Anatilimnocola floriformis: one gene and its partner. Each later gene encodes a partner of the first gene's protein in a complex. Links are inferred from orthologs where the notes say so. Each region holds a gene or a part of one and is shown in the gene's direction. Other genes may lie near its edges.

Evidence for each region. The genes of interacting proteins can lie anywhere in the genome.
Region 2: the proteins of carB (region 1) and carA are in contact, whole or in part, in a solved structure (PDB 1KEE), measured with the Escherichia coli proteins. The link is inferred for Anatilimnocola floriformis from one-to-one orthologs.

The regions. Positions count from the first base shown.
Region 1 is NZ_JAMLFW010000002.1:867,361-876,454, reverse strand. What follows is about bases 3,074-6,958. They hold carB (carbamoyl-phosphate synthase large subunit), read left to right. Parts: upstream 3,074-3,470; coding sequence 3,471-6,758; downstream 6,759-6,958. Other genes in these bases: M9Q49_RS28150 (hypothetical protein), read right to left, coding at 6,774-6,958; M9Q49_RS28160 (hypothetical protein), read right to left, coding at 3,074-3,152. Also shown: M9Q49_RS28180 (DUF1559 family PulG-like putative transporter), read right to left, coding at 1-419; M9Q49_RS28175 (PhnD/SsuA/transferrin family substrate-binding protein), read right to left, coding at 482-1,612; M9Q49_RS28170 (hypothetical protein), read right to left, coding at 1,759-2,340; M9Q49_RS28165 (HEPN domain-containing protein), read right to left, coding at 2,353-2,781; more of M9Q49_RS28160, read right to left, coding at 2,778-3,073; more of M9Q49_RS28150, read right to left, coding at 6,959-7,316; M9Q49_RS28145 (hypothetical protein), read right to left, coding at 7,329-7,880; M9Q49_RS28140 (polyprenyl synthetase family protein), read right to left, coding at 7,896-9,094. UniProt on the Escherichia coli protein: Large subunit of the glutamine-dependent carbamoyl phosphate synthetase (CPSase).
Region 2 is NZ_JAMLFW010000001.1:4,970,634-4,977,373, forward strand. The notes cover bases 966-3,926. They hold carA (glutamine-hydrolyzing carbamoyl-phosphate synthase small subunit), read left to right. Parts: upstream 966-1,853; coding sequence 1,854-2,999; downstream 3,000-3,926. Other genes in these bases: M9Q49_RS19530 (aminotransferase class I/II-fold pyridoxal phosphate-dependent enzyme), read left to right, coding at 966-1,219; M9Q49_RS19540 (S8 family serine peptidase), read right to left, coding at 3,121-3,926. Also shown: more of M9Q49_RS19530, read left to right, coding at 1-965; more of M9Q49_RS19540, read right to left, coding at 3,927-6,740. UniProt on the Escherichia coli protein: Small subunit of the glutamine-dependent carbamoyl phosphate synthetase (CPSase).

The DNA.
Region 1 (9,094 bases):
ACGACCTGAGCGCCGATCGAAGTCGGACTGCCGCAGTTGGCGTATTCGCGTTGCGTGAGGTCAATTGATTTCTTCAGATTGTCTTGCTCGATGAAAGGAAAAATCTGCTCAAAGATCGAGGCAAACTGATTAGGAATTGGTGGACTGGTGACGGTGCCGGACGTCACGAGTTGGTTAGTGGAAGCTATTGCACCAGAGGCGCCGCTGATGGGCAGATTGACGCCCGAGGGAAAGCGCAGATACGTGTCATGAAACATCTGCGTCGACAGACCGAGTTGCCGCTGACCATTCATGCACTGCGCACGCCGGGCTGCTTCGCGCGCTGCCTGCACGGCGGGGAGCAGCAACGCGACCAGCACGCCGATGATGGCAATCACCACCAAGAGCTCGACCAGAGTAAAGGCGCGGCGGTTTTTCATCGTCAAACTCACGAAGGTTTTGGTTTGGTGCTACGAGGCAAGCTGTTGAACTGGTGACGGCGTCAGGGATGGCGATCTTCGGATTGGAGGAGCGAAGAAACTTGATCTTCGATGTCGCGAACCGACTGCCAATCGTTTTGATACGAAGCCGGCACGAAGCGCGATTGCTGGGCGGCGGCGTACGCTTTTTCCAGCGAAGTGCCGGCCCAGCGGAACTCGAGAAACGCGGTCTTCACCTTTTCGGCGAGTTCCGGTTTCAACTGATGGGCGTAGGCGAAACACGCCGGCGGATAGGCCTTGGATTTGTAGATCGAGCGGATCGACTTTTCGGCAACGTCGCCGCGACCGATGATTCGCCGCAGCAGATCACTGGCCACGGGCGCTGCGTCGCCGCGATTTTTTGCAATCACTTCGATGGCTTGTTCTTGGCCGCTGACAAACACGGGGGTGTAGTCGCGTTCGGGCTGCAGATTGAAATCATTCCACAGGATCATCAGCGGGGCTTTGAAACCAGAGTGCGAATACATCGACGCGAAGAACACTTTCTCGGCGCCCTTGAGCTGCGACACTTTCGTCACGCGACTGTCGGCAGGGACGATGATCTCCATCTCATAACCAAATTTGCCTGCCTCATCGGCCATGACGCAAAAGGGAACAGCGCCACCTTCGTTCACATTGAGCGTCACGGCGCCCGTGTTCAAACAGGCCAGATGAATCTTGCCAGCGTGAAAATCGCGAGCCTGTTGCAAGGTGGGCGGGGTGGCCTCGCTGGACGAGAGTGAAGTTGGTTCGGGTCGCAGAGTGAGATGCACCTGCTTGCCGGTTACTTGTTGCAGGTGAGAAACGAAATCGGACCACTGCTGGGTCTCGCTTGCCAGGTCGCGACCGAGGATTTCGAACTCTAAAGTTTCTGGATCAAGCCATAGCGCCGGATCCTCGGGCGCGTCGGCGACCAGATCGCCATTTTTGTCCGTTAGGCTTTGCGACAGACGCTTGGGCGATCGCAGGGCGAGCTTCACGATGGCTAGGAAGTCGACCGGCGGCGGCGTTTCGCGTTGCGCCTGACTGTAAAGCAGGCCGAAAACTCCCAGCACGACAACGATGGCTGGGATTGCGACGAACAACAGGCTCTTGAACGAGAACTTCGCAGACTTATTAGATGCGGCTCGCGCGGCAGTTACTTCGCCCGTCATAAAACGCGTCTCGGTGAGCGGCGTGACTAATCGCGTTCAGGGTATAGGTTGCGCTAGCGTCCTCAATAAAGGTTGTGTGTATGTTTGATGAAGATCGATGGTGGGGCAGAACGTGCGCGCTGAAAAATTCTGCCAAATTCCGCGTCTTAACGCAGTTCCGCACCTGAGACAAACGAAACCGTGGCGCCGGGATACTCGGCAAAGACGGCAGCGTATTCGGGGATGGCGCAGAGCAGTCGCTGGAGCTCGCGTTGATTGCGCTGGCGAGAGAGTTGGGGCAGCGCTTCGCTGGAAACTCCCAGCGGCGTGTCGACGAAGGTGTCGCGGCCGAGAACTTCCTGCTTCCCTTTCCGCGAGGTCCAGACAAACAGACCGACGAAGCTGAAGAGAAGCATCGTGATCAGGCGCGATATTGCGTGGTCCTCTTCAGCCGCCTGCTCCCGTTTCCAGCTACGTTCGCAGTGAATGCGAAAGATCGCGACAGCATTGACGCTGCCATGAGTAACTGGGCAAACCAGGTTGCTCGGCAGCAGTCCCTGTTTGACAGCGTGAGCCACACGCTCGGCAGCGTTGAGCGGAATCGCCGTTTCGCCGGCGGCTACGCGCAGTGCCGACAATCGCGGCACTCGCACGCTCCGCCGGCAACCGGGGCACTCGAGCTCAGTGCCCGCCTGCGTCGCTTCGACCGGCACATCGCGTCCGCATGGGCAGGAAGTGGTGTAGGGCATGGCTGGGCTGGTTTAGGAAATTCGATTCGGCAGTTGTTGCTGATAAGTATGCAGCCCAGCGGCAATTTCTGTGCGGGGCGGTTCGGCTTGCATTTGCAGCAGTAGGGATTTGATCCGCTCGGCGCGTTCCACGGAATTCTGCGCGACCTCCTGCGTCTCGCAACCCACATTCGTCAACTCATAATCTGCTCGGCGGCGCGATTCATACAAATGCGAAAGGTACCGAGCCGCCTCGATTCCGATCGGATTGCGCGATGCCATCAGCGGCTTATGTAGGTCGTGATCTTTGCCGGCGGGGAAGTTCAACTCGGCAAGAAAGAGACGCACCAGATGAAAGGCGCAATAGTAGGCTCGGCTGGTTGCCGTCCTGGCATTCGCAGCATCGTTTTGTGAGTGGGCGGCCAACTTGCCTGCTTGCGCCAGGAATGCCTCCGGTTTCATTCGAAAACCACCGCCAGGCGGATGTCCATGGCTTCCACTGGATATTGTCTATCAAGTTCCTTGAACACTTCTGCCTCTTTGTCGACCACTTCTCTAGTCGATCCCTGGCCACGAACGATAAATGTGTACCATTTCGATTCCGGATCGTCGGGCGCGCTAGCAATTTCCACTTCTACCGGGCCGGGAAAATACTGTGCGCACAGTTCGCGGGCGAAAATCATCGCCGGTGAATCAATCGGAAAGAGGGCCGGCCGTGATTTCTGTTCGAGATGACTGATCCGCTGCAGGGCGTTTTCCACTTTGGCGCGCAGCAGAATCAGTTCCTGTTCGACCTCGTTGCCGGATGAGGTTGCTGCCGGTTGAGCAATCATGAATTTCGCTTCCCACATCACCTGAAAACGGATTTTCCTGCAAACTCATCTTAGCTAACAACTTCGAGAAAATCCCCGTCCAATCCTGCGGCAACTCCGGTCGTTCCGCCCCTTTCTGCTGCCGCCAAAACGTGATAAGTTTGTGAGATTTTACTCGGCACGCGGCAATTGCGCTGGGAGTGCGCGCTGAAGCCGAATAATGGACGCTCGTGACGAGTGAAATCGCCCGGAAGCGTGTGATCTGCGTACTCGCAGCAACAACACGCCCGTCTCTCCGCCAAACTCCTGTTCCCTTTGATTTCCAAGGATTGATCGCTCGTGCCAAAGCGAACCGACCTGAAAAAGATTCTGCTCATCGGCTCTGGTCCCATTGTCATCGGCCAGGCCTGTGAATTCGATTACTCGGGCACGCAGGCTTGCAAAGCCCTGCGCGAAGAGGGGTACAGCGTGGTGCTGGTCAACAGCAATCCCGCCACGATCATGACCGACCCCGAGATGGCCGACAGCACTTACATCGAGCCGCTCACCTGGGAGATCGTCGAAAAGATCATCGAAAAGGAACGCCCCGACGCGATCTTGCCGACGCTCGGCGGTCAAACCGGTCTCAACCTGGCCATGGATCTCGCCAAGCACGGCGTGCTGAAAAAGTACAACTGCGAAATGATCGGCGCCCGGCCCGATGTCATCGCCAAAGCCGAAGAGCGCGAGCTCTTCAAGCAAGCGATGCACAAAATCGGCCTCGGCGTGTGCAAGGGCGAAACCGTCAAAACCGTCGAACACGCGCGCAAGGTGCTCGCTGAGGTCGGCCTGCCCGCGATCATTCGCCCCAGCTTCACGATGGGCGGCAGCGGTTCGGGCATTGCCTACAACCGCGAAGAATTCGACCGCATGGTGCGGAACGGCCTCGATTTGTCGCCGGTCACCGAAGTGCTGGTCGAGGAATCGATCATCGGTTGGAAAGAATACGAAATGGAAGTCGTCCGCGACATGGACGACAACGTGGTCATCATCTGCTCGATCGAAAACTTCGATCCGATGGGCGTCCACACCGGCGACTCGATCACGGTCGCGCCGGCCCAGACGCTGAGCGACAAAGAATATCAGCGGATGCGCGATGCGAGCATCGCCGTTATTCGCGAGATCGGCGTCGAGACCGGCGGCTCGAACATTCAATTTGCGATCAATCCGAAAAACGGCCGGATGATTGTCATCGAAATGAATCCGCGCGTGAGTCGCTCCAGCGCGCTCGCCAGCAAAGCGACGGGCTTTCCCATCGCCAAGATCGCCGCCAAGCTTGCGGTTGGTTTCCGCCTGCACGAACTGGCCAACGACATCACTCGCAAGACGTTGGCCTGCTTCGAACCTGCCATCGATTATGTCGTGACGAAGATCCCACGCTTCGCTTTCGAAAAATTCCCCGAAGCCGACGCCACGCTCATGACGCAAATGAAAAGCGTCGGCGAAACGATGGCCATCGGCCGCACGTTCAAGGAGTCGTTTCAAAAGGCCCTGCGTGGTCTCGAGGTCGGCGCGTTCGGCTTTGGTTGCGACAGCAAGGATTTGTGGGGCACGCCGCATCAACCATCGAACGACGACATCCGCGGCAAGCTCGCCGTGCCGAACGCTGATCGCGTGTGGCACTTGCGGTATGCGATCAAAAGCGGCATGAGCCCGGCCGAGTTGTATCAAATCACCAACATCGATCCGTGGTTCCTCGATCAGCTGTACGCCATCGTGCAGATGGAAGACAAGCTCCGCGCGATCGGCAGCGTGAGCAATTGCGACGACGCCACGCTCCGCGAAGCGAAGCAGTTCGGATTTTCCGACCGTCAGCTGGCCACGCTGTGGGGCGTCACCGAGATGGATGTTCGCGCCAATCGCAAGGGCCGCAACATCATCCCCACGTACAAGGCAGTCGATACTTGCGCCGCCGAATTCGAAGCTTACACGCCCTACTTCTACTCGACCTACGAGCAGGAAGACGAAGTGCCGGCCGCCAAGCCCGATAAAAAGCGGATCATGATTCTCGGCGGCGGCCCGAACCGCATTGGCCAGGGGATCGAGTTCGATTATTGCTGCTGCCATGCGAGCTTTGCTCTCCGCGAACTCGGCATCGAATCGGTGATGGTCAACAGCAACCCGGAAACCGTCAGCACCGACTACGACACCAGCGATCTGCTGTTCTTCGAACCTCTCACGACCGAAGACGTCCTCAACATCTTCGATCGCATCAACCCAATCGGCGTGATTGTGCAGTTTGGTGGTCAGACGCCGCTGAACCTCTCGCGCGCTTTGCACAACGCCGGCGTGCCGATCATCGGCACCAGCGTCGATACCATCGAAGCAGCTGAAGACCGCGAGAAGTTTGCCAAGATTCTGAACGAGCTCGGCTTGAAGCAGCCGGCCAACGGTATCGCCCGCAACATGAATCAAGCCCGCGCGGAAGTTGTCCGCATCGGCTTCCCTTGCCTCGTTCGTCCCAGCTTCGTGCTCGGCGGCCGGGCGATGGAAATCTGCTACGACCACACGCAGTTCGAACGCTTTGTCGCCGAAGCCTTTGTCGTCGCGCAGGATAAGCCGGTTCTCATCGACCGTTTCCTCGAGGATGCCACCGAAGTCGACGTTGACTGCATTTGCGACGGCGAAAATGTGATCATCAGCGGCATCATGGAGCACATCGAAGAAGCCGGCGTCCACTCGGGCGACTCGGCCTGTGCAATTCCGCCCTACAGCTTGCCTGGTCCGGTGGTGCAAGAGATTCGCGAAGCCACGGCTGCCATGGCTCGGCACTTGCGAGTTATTGGTTTGATGAACGTGCAGTTTGCGGTGAAGAAGGAAGAAGGCAAGATGGCCGTGTATGTGCTCGAGGTGAATCCTCGTGCGAGCCGCACGGTTCCCTTCGTCGCCAAAGCCACCGGCATGCCCGTCGCCAAGGTCGCGGCCAAGGTGATGACCGGGGTGTCGCTGCCTGACCTGGGCATCACGCGCGAGCCGATTCCCGCCGCGGTCAGCGTCAAGGAAAGCGTCTTCCCGTTCCGCAAGTTCGCGGGCGTCGATATTGTGCTCGGCCCCGAAATGCGGAGCACGGGCGAAGTGATGGGCATCAGCGAGCGTTTCAGCATCGCCTTTGCCAAGGGTCAACTTGCGGCTGGCACGTTGCTACCGACGAAGGGGTGCATCTTTGTCAGCGTCTCGGCCCGCCACAAGGAAGCCGTCGTCGATCTCGCGCGGCGGCTGAGCACGTTGGGCCATGAGTTAGTTGCCACGGAAGGGACCGCCCGCCGACTGCAGGAATCCGGCATTCCAGTCACGCAAGTGAAGAAGATCGCCGAAGGCCGACCGAACTTGCTCGACCATTTGAACGACGGCCAGATCACGCTGGTCATCAACACGCCCAGTGGCAAGGGTGCCCGCACCGACGAAGGCCGCATCCGCGCCGCCGCCGTGCAGCTGGGCGTTCCCTGCATCACCACCATCCAGGCCGCTGAAGCAGCCGTTAAAGCGATGGAGGCCCTGCGTCACGAATCGATGGAGGTTCAATCCCTCCAGGATCGCTTTGCTGCGAAGAAGAACGAAAGTCCCGCATTGCAACCTGCTACGGTTTAATCGCGGCAGGAACGCTTAAGAAACGACGATTTCCAGCAGTTCCACTGCTGGTTCGCCATCGCAGTAAATCAGGGCAGTGCGGCCGAAGACTTCGCTCCCTACCGGCAATTGAAAATGCTGCGCCAGCTCCGCGCCACAGGTGATGCGATAGATCTGCTTGAGCTCGACCTCGCGCAGCACGTTGTGCTTGATCAGCACGCGGCCGAGCGGCGTTTGTTCCTGGCGGATCTCGTCGCGAACGGCAGGACTCACGGTGTTGAAGTCGAGCCGCACGATGCCGAACTGCACCACGCGGCTGTCGCTCTGCCGGGTGAGCAAAATCTTGCGGCTGTAGTGTTGACCGGTGGTGATGCGATCGAGCACGACGACATCGACGGGGCTGTGATGGTAATGCTCGACCGTCACAGTCATGTGCGAATAGTGCGCGAGCAGGTCACGATAGGCCTGCGGAATTTTATTCGGCGCGACGGCGGTGAACACACCGAGCTCGGCCAGGTCAGCATAGAAAATCGCCGCCAGTTCTTGCAGGTCGGGAATGTCGCTGACTTGATCTGCCATGACTTCAGTTTATCAAAGGGTGTTGGCGGGTGTGGCCGCTTGCGGAATCTTCATTGAGCGAACGAACTGCTCCATGCGGCCTGCCGCGGCGAGTTCTAAAGCACGCGTCGAAATCCCGACAAAAAAGACTTCGTTGCACATGCGTTCGATCTCGTCATGGCCGACGATTTGTCGCACCTCGTCGAGCGGAATTTCGACAAAGTCGGACTTCGGTCGCAACAGATGAAAATCAGGAAGGGCTTTCCAAATCGCGTTTTTCGCCGCCACCAGAATCCGTAAGTCGGGTGCAAACCAATAGCTAACGATCTCTCCTTCCCATAAGTCGAACCACCAGTTGCGCGCGTCGCTGAGACTCGGCAGCTGCAAGGGAAAGAGAGGTGTTTGCTGGATCGTGACGTAGTCAAACTGCTGTTCGAAGGAGGGAGCGGCGGAAATGAGCAGACATTTGCTGCAGCTGCTGTCTCGACATCCAAACCATTGCGACGACTTGCCACTCTCTTCAACGAGCCATTGCTTGAATGCTGTCAGCGACTTAATGGCTGTCACATCGGCGTGGCTTGGCATGTCCGCGACCCGTCGTTACTTCTGCGGATTGATTTGCGGCGTGATTTGCAGAACCGGCGGCGGTGCACTCGCGGCAGACGAGTGATCGAGCACGCTGTCGATTAGATAGTAGAGCAGGCGGCGAAGTTCTTCCGGCTGAATTTCGTCGGCGATCGCTTCGGCCCGCTCGCGATGCTTGTCGATCAGTCGGGCCGCTTTTTCAAAGGCCCCAGCTTCGTTATACAACTGCCGCACACGGGCCAGACGAGCTGGACCATCGAGTTGCGAATTCGTAACCAGCGACAACAGCTCTTCCTGCTTCGACGCGTTCAGCCCTTCGATCGCGAGAGCCCAGAGAACCGTTGGCCGGCCGCCGAGCGTATCGCCGCCGGCTGCGAGCTTGTTGTGGTTGTCGCCGTCCCAGTCGTTCAGATCATTCAGAATCTGAAAAGCGACACCCAGGTTGCGGGCGAATTGCTTCATCGGCTCGGCGTAGGCTTCGGCCGGTCCCGCCAATCGGCAACCGCTGTAGAGAGCCGCTTCGAAAGCAGGGGATGTTTTCAGGGCGTAGATTTTGAGGGCATCGATGGGCTTGAGTCGCTTGTCGCGCGCATCACGCCAAAGCAACTCAGCGCCTTGGCCTTCGCTCAAGCGGAGGTGGGCATCGGCGAGACAGTTCAAAATATCAGCGACGGCGTTGCCGCCGAGCGTCGCGGTTTCTTTGCTGACGAGGCGATAACCGAGGCCGATCAGATAATCGCCCACGTTGATCGCCGTGGGAATGCCGAAGCGGCGATGGACGGTTTCTTCGCCGTAGCGGAAGGCGTCTTCGTCTTCGATGTCGTCGTGCACGAGCGAAGCTTTGTGAAATGCTTCGATCGACATAGCAGCGCGGCGAATGGCCAGCGGAACCGCGGCCAGATGCTCGGCGCCATTCGCGAGCGTGCCGTGGCCGCCGGTCAGCGCGTCGTGCACCGCGAGCGTGATGAACGGCCGCGAGTACTTGCCGCCCTTGGCGAGAAAGTCGTGCGCGATCTGCTCAGTCGCGGCAATCGGATCGAGTGCGGCAGCGCTATCGCCGGACTGCAAGCGTTTGCCGCCGCGCAACCGCGGCAACAAAACTTCCAGCTCATCGGGCTTGAATAGATTGGCTGCAGCGCGAAGCAGATGGACGTAGGTGCGAGTTTGCTGCGCGGGCGTGGCCGGTTTGACGCGGATCATGTCCATGACCCAGT
Region 2 (6,740 bases), on another replicon or contig:
GCCGCCCTATGTGCTGGCACGCGTGAACGCGCTTCGCGACGCCAAGCGGCAAGCCGGGCAAGATGTCATCGACTTGGGGATGGGCAATCCGAGCGAGCCACCGCAGGATGTCGTCATCGACAAGTTGAATGAAGCGGCCCGCGATCCGAACAACCATGGCTATAGCAAAGCCACGGGCATCTTGAATTTAAAGCGCGAGGTTGCGGCTAAATATCAGCGGAAGTTCGGAGTTCGACTCGATCCGCACAACGAAGTGGTCGTCACCATCGGCTCGAAGGAAGGCTTCAGCCACATGTTGCTGGCCACCGTTGGCCCTGGCGACAATGTAATCATTCCCGCGCCGTTTTTTCCCGCTCACAAATATGCCGTGGCCATGGCTGGCGCTAGCGTGATTGCGCTGGAAGTAGGCAATCACGAACGGTTTTTGTCGGATATCGCCTTCACGTGTGAGCATCTGTCGCCACCACCGAAGTTGGTGGTGTTCAACTATCCGCACAATCCGTCGAGCGTGACCGTTGAGCCAGAGTTTTGGGTGGAAGTGGTGAAGCTGGCGAAGAAATACGGCTTCATGGTGATCAGCGACTTTGCCTACGCCGACGTGGCCTTTGATGGGTATCAACCGCCGAGCTTTCTGGCCGCTCCGGGCGCGAAGGAAGTGGGCGTTGAGTTCACGACGATGAGCAAAGGCTACAACATGGCCGGTTGGCGCGTCGGCTTTTGCTGCGGCAATCCGGAGATGGTGAAGGCGCTCGGCGTGATCAAGGGCTATTACGATTACGGCCTGTTTCAAGCGATTCAGATCGCTGCCATCGTCGCCCTGCGGCACACCGATGCTGCCGTGGAAGCTCAATCGCGCATCTACCAGGCCCGCCGCGATTTGCTGCTCGATGGTCTACGCAAGCAAGGCTGGCAAGTGCCAACGCCGAAGGCTGGCATGTTTGTGTGGGGCAAATATCCTGAGCCCTGGGCCAGCCAGATGAACTCGGTCGACTTTGCGATGTACATGCTCGAGAACGCCAACGTGGCCCTCAGTCCCGGCACCGGTTTCGGCTCGGCTGGCGAAGGTTATTGCCGGATGGCGCTCGTGGAAAACGAGAACCGGCTGAAGCAGGCCCTGCGACAGATGGGGCGTTGCTTAGAGCGCGATTCGAAGCCGCATCAAGCGACCGAACCAGCCAGCAATGGGGCTGAGAAGAGTGTCGTTAGCGCAACGGGCTAAGAAGCCGGATCGCCTTCAGCGCGACCTACATCGATAGCGGATATGCTTTTCCGCTATCGACAAGCGACATCGATGCCACCCGAATTAGTGGCAATAAAGTGCAATATTTGGGATGCTGCATTGCAGGAATTTCTTGCCTCTAAGTCTTTCTTAGCAACGACTTGCGACAGAAATGACTTTTTGCATCACCTGTTATAATCTCGGGGTACGAAAGCGGGGGGGGCGGATGCTTCATTTCCGCGTTTCCCGCTCGCACGCTGCGGTCTATCTAATGCAGCTATTCGCTAAACGAGTCGGCTGAATCCGCCTCGTGGCCTCTGCGACTTGCGGCAAGTCCAGACGGATGATAGCAGCGGTCTCCTACCCGAACCGCCACTCTGCCGGTAGAATTCTCGCGTTTGGATTTTTCCGATCCAATGAAGATGTGGGCGCATAAAAAATGGAAGGGCTTCTGATCGCCGCATCAGAAACCCTTCCGGGACGGCTGTTCGGAAAATGCTTGCGCACTGACCGAAGACCCACAGCCATTGAATCGGTATCGGGCCAATCCTTAACAAGACTTTAAGCTGCCCGCCGCGAGCGGGACATTCGGACGATTTCCAACTCCCCATTCACAGCAAAGGTTCCCATCCGCATGTCGCAACCGGCAAAGCTTGCCCTGGAAGATGGAACGGTTTTCACCGGCACGGCCTTCGGCGCCATTGGCGAGATCGATGGCGAGGTCTGTTTCAACACATCGATGACCGGCTATCAAGAGATCCTCACCGATCCCAGCTACCGCGGTCAGATCGTGACCATGACGTACACCGAGATCGGCAACTACGGCGTGTGTGCTGATGATCACGAGAGCCAGAAGCCGCACTTGGCCGGTTTCATCGTGAAGGAATTTACCGAGAAACCGAGCAATTTCCGTTCGCAGGAATCGCTCGACGCTTATCTGAAGCGTCACAACATCGTGGGCCTCGCTGGCATCGATACGCGGGCGCTGGTGCGGCGGCTGCGCATTCGCGGCGCGCTGAAGGGCGTGATCAGCAGCGTCGATCTGAACGACGAAAGCTTGATTGCCAAAGCCAAGTCGAGCCCCGGGCTCGTCGGCCGCGATCTGGTGCGTGAAGTGTTGCCCGAGCAACCGCGCAGCTGGAATGAAAAACTGAGCGAATGGGCCAAGCTGCCGATCGAGCCGAACCCGGCGTTTGACGATCAGCGGTTTCACGTCGTGGCGCTCGACTACGGCATGAAGTGGAACATCGCCCGCCACCTGACCGACGAAGGTTGCCGCGTGACAATTCTGCCAGGCACCTCGACGGCTGCCGACGTGCTGGCACTCAATCCCGACGGCGTGTTCCTGTCGAACGGCCCCGGCGATCCAGAACCGCTGCATTACGCCCAGGAATGCATCCGCGGAGTGCTGGGCAAGGCCCCGGTCTTTGGCATCTGCCTTGGCCATCAGCTGCTGGGGCTCGCTTGCGGGGCCAAAACATTCAAGCTGAAGTTCGGCCACCGCGGCGCCAATCAGCCGGTGCAGAACCTGGATACCGAGAAGATCGAAATCACGTCGCAGAACCACGGCTTTGCCGTGGAAGAAGACTCGCTGCCAACGTGCCTCGAAATCACGCACCGCAACCTGAACGACAACACCGTCGCCGGTCTGCGACACAAAGAAGTTGCCGCCTTCAGCGTGCAATATCACCCCGAGTCTTCGGCAGGACCGCACGACAGCCGGTATCTGTTCCGCCAATTCCGCGAGCAGATGGCCGCAGCCAAAGGCCTGACAGTTTAGTGGTTCGAAAACTCCCTCACCTTGGTACGCCGAGGCGAGGCATTCTCGGCAAACAAAAAAAGCGACCGCCAAACTTAAGGTCTGGCGGTCGCTTATTTTTTTCAAGCGATCTCAATCACGCTTACTTGTTCCGCAAACCGAACCGCTTCCGCGATGACGGTGTGCTGGTGAAGAAATCGGCCCATTCCGACGGCGTGGTTGCGGCTGCATTGCTCGTGCTGCTGCTGTTGTTGTTCGCCATCAAGTGATCGACAGCACTCAAGTACTGCTGCTGGCTATTGTCACCGGTCGAGCTACTAGCCGACGAGCTGTTGCTGCTCGTGGCCAGAGGCGACACAACCACGGTCGGCACACTGGCTGCGACTGGCGCTGCGGCATCACTGCCGGTCGAGCTTCCTTCCGCAGTGTATTCACCGGCCGAGGCTGCCGGAGCGACAGACGCACTGGTATCTTCGCCAGCGTGCAAGGACGCGAAGCTTGCGCTGTTCAACCAATTTATGATCGGGATCGCATCGAAGGCCGAAACATTACCGTCGCCGTTGACATCGATATAGTATTCAGGCAACTCGCTGGCCGCTGCCAGTCGGTGCGATTGCAAGCTGCGAGTGCCATACGTATTCAACTCGTTGATGACGGTGATTGCGTCAAAGGCAGTGATCAGCGAATCACCGTTCACATCGAGTGCGTTACGCAAGTTGACGAACTCTGGCGCACCTGGATCCAAGATCGTGATGGTCGGCAGCGGCACCAGGAAGACCTGGGAATCTTGCAACGCTACAGGATTTGGGTCGCCTACGGTTGGCGGCGCCAGCACGACTTGCGAACGTTCGCTGGCATCTTCGGCCGGATCGGCGACAAAGCGGAAAGTGCCAGCCGCAGTAGCGTTGAAGCCAATACGCACCACATGCTTCACACCAATTCCGACCGGGCCGCCTGTAGCGCGATTGTCGCGAGCCGAACCGAGCTCGTTAATCACACCTTCCGGCGAATTCACAATGCCGTTGTTATCGAGGTTGTAAACCGGGTCGCCAGGATTGAGGGCCCGGAAATCGATGTAGGGCGTGATCGTGCCGTTGTTATCAAAGTCCGCATTGGCGACTGCGGCGAAATCCTTGTCGTACAGCAGGTCGAGGAAGACGGCTTCCACGCCGCGGACAGCATCGGTGCCACCCGGCCGCAGGTCTTCGCTCATCACGTCGACGAAGAACAGTTCGTTCTTATCGATATGGAAGCCCGGATCAACTCCCTGCACGAATCCACGAGCATCGACAACTCGCAACGAAATCGCGGCGAGATACTGAGCATCGGGGGCTGCTGCAGGTGGTGACGGATTGTTCGTCACTTGGATCGTGACGGTGGCGGAGGCATCGAGCGTGCTCGGATCCGCATCGGTCGCCACATAGGTAAATTGCACGGTGCCGACAAATCCCGTTGGCGGCGTATACACCAGCAGATTGGGGTTCACGGTGTCGCGCGTCACGGTACCAGTGGGCAGCAAATCCGCGGGGTCTTTTTTCGGCTGCGTAAAGCTGCCGACGCTGATGGGCGACGACGGCGTGAAGACGTCGTTTTCGAGCACATCCATCGTGATCGAGACGGGCTGCGGCGAGGGGTTCGAGACCACATTGCCGACCATGGTGAAGGTATTGTCGACCGGCCGCGGATCCTTGGCGGTCACCAGCACCTGCACGGTGGTGGGGCTCGAAAGCTTGCTGGGATCAGCCAGCGGATCGAGCGGATCGTAGGTCGTCGGATCGTACACCTGATAGGTGAAGGTGTAGACGCCTGTGAACGGGTTCGTGCCGCCGCGCGGAGTGAACAGCAGCACATCGCGAGTGCCCGAGGTATCGAGCGTGAGCAAGTTGCCGTCGATGTTGGCCGGGAAGCTGCCGGGCAGAATCTTGAGTTGCAGCGAGATCGGGAGCGGATCGTTGCGGAGCACATCGAGCGGATTGTTCGCCGTTTCCTGCTTGATCAGCGGATCGTTCGTATACAGCGGGTCGTTCGGCGGCGGGAAGAGCTGCTCGGGGAAGCGATCGGGACGCGCAATCGGAGCATCCGAGAAGACCGGCAGCTGATAATCTTCGACCTCGCCATCCTGTGCTGGTCCATTGGGTCCCAGGTTGCGGTCGTGCGAGTAACGCATGCGGAGATACGTTACGCCCGGTGCCGCATTGGCTGGAATCTCGAACTGCACCGTGTTCAAGCCGTTCGAGGCGAGATAGTTCTTGACGATCTGATCGGTGGCCTGATTGAAGTTGCCATCGCCGTCGAAGTCGATCCAGGCTTGCAGATAGCCAGAGGTCGTGTTGCTGTTGGTGACGGTGAAGGTCAGAAAGCCACTCTGACCTTGAACCAGTTGAACCGATACCAGGCCATCTTCGTCGTTGGGCCCACCCGTGGGATCGTTGTCGTCGCCGGTGGCTGCAACCGAGGGGATGCCGTTGGCTTCAAAATCCTGCTTCGTGCCCAGCATGAAACCGGGCAGAATGCCGTGCGACGGACCACCCTTGGCAATGGTCGTACTGAAGGCATTGGGAATGCCCGGCAACGATTCCGGCAAGTCGCCATAGTCGCGGGCTGCTCGGTTGCCGAAGACGATTGGTGGATTGGTGGTCGTGCCGCTCACGACCGTCACATCGATGTACGGATCGGCAAAACCTGCGGCATTGGTTGTCGCGGGGACTGTGGGAATAAAACCGCCGCCGAGAACCTCGCGCACCGGATAAGTGCCGGGCTGAACGTTCGGAATGGTGAAGTTGCCGTTGATATCGGTATAGGCGCCAGGCTCACCAACGTTGATGCGGCCGTTGTTGTTCACGTCGACATAGAACAAGACGCCCTGCATGCCCGGCTCACCAGGATCACGCACGCCGTCGCCATCGAGGTCGAGGAACTTGGTTCCCTTAATCGTGCCCGGCGTCATGCGATCGCCGAAATTGACATTGGCGAAGTCCTGGCCCCGCGTGGCAACCGTGATGACGAACGCGCCGCCATTGCTCGTGGTAACCGGAGTGGTTTGCGTGAAAGGTGTTTGCACGACCTGCCGCACGCGATACGTACCTGTGTTGACCCAGGCATCGAAGGCATAAGTTCCCGTCTCGGGACCCGTGCCGGTCGTGTTCGTCACCGTCACGCCGCTCGGCTCGCCGACGTCGAACACGCTGTTATTGTTCACATCCAGATAAACAGTCCAGCCACCAAGGCCACCTTCGCCAATCCCTTGCCGTTTATCGTTGTTGGCATCCTGAAAGACCGTACCGCTGATGGTGGTCTTGGGAATCGAATTCAATGCAGTGAACGCATTCAAGCGGCCATCGGCCACATTGAGATTGTTCATGTACGGAATCTTATCCGCGGTATTGATGATGAGATTTTTGACTTCCACGGCAGTCAAATAGGGCGCTAGCGAGCGAATGAGCGCTGCGGTACCCGCGACCAGCGGCGTGGCAAAAGAAGTACCGGTGCCGATCGCAATGTTCGTAATCTGCCCTGGCCCCACGATCTGGCGAAAGCCAGTGAGCATGACGTCGATGCCCGGTGCGGCAATATCGACCTGCGTTGCGCCATAGCCAAATTCCGGCAACCCGCCCGGAATCATCGCGGGACCCGGAACTTGCATTTCGTCATAGGCATTCGAAGCCGTGACCGTGATCAGTTGATCGACGTTATAGCCGGTTGGCGAGTCGAACGTCGTATCGTGATTGAACCCTTGGTTGGCTACGGCGCCCGCAACCAGCA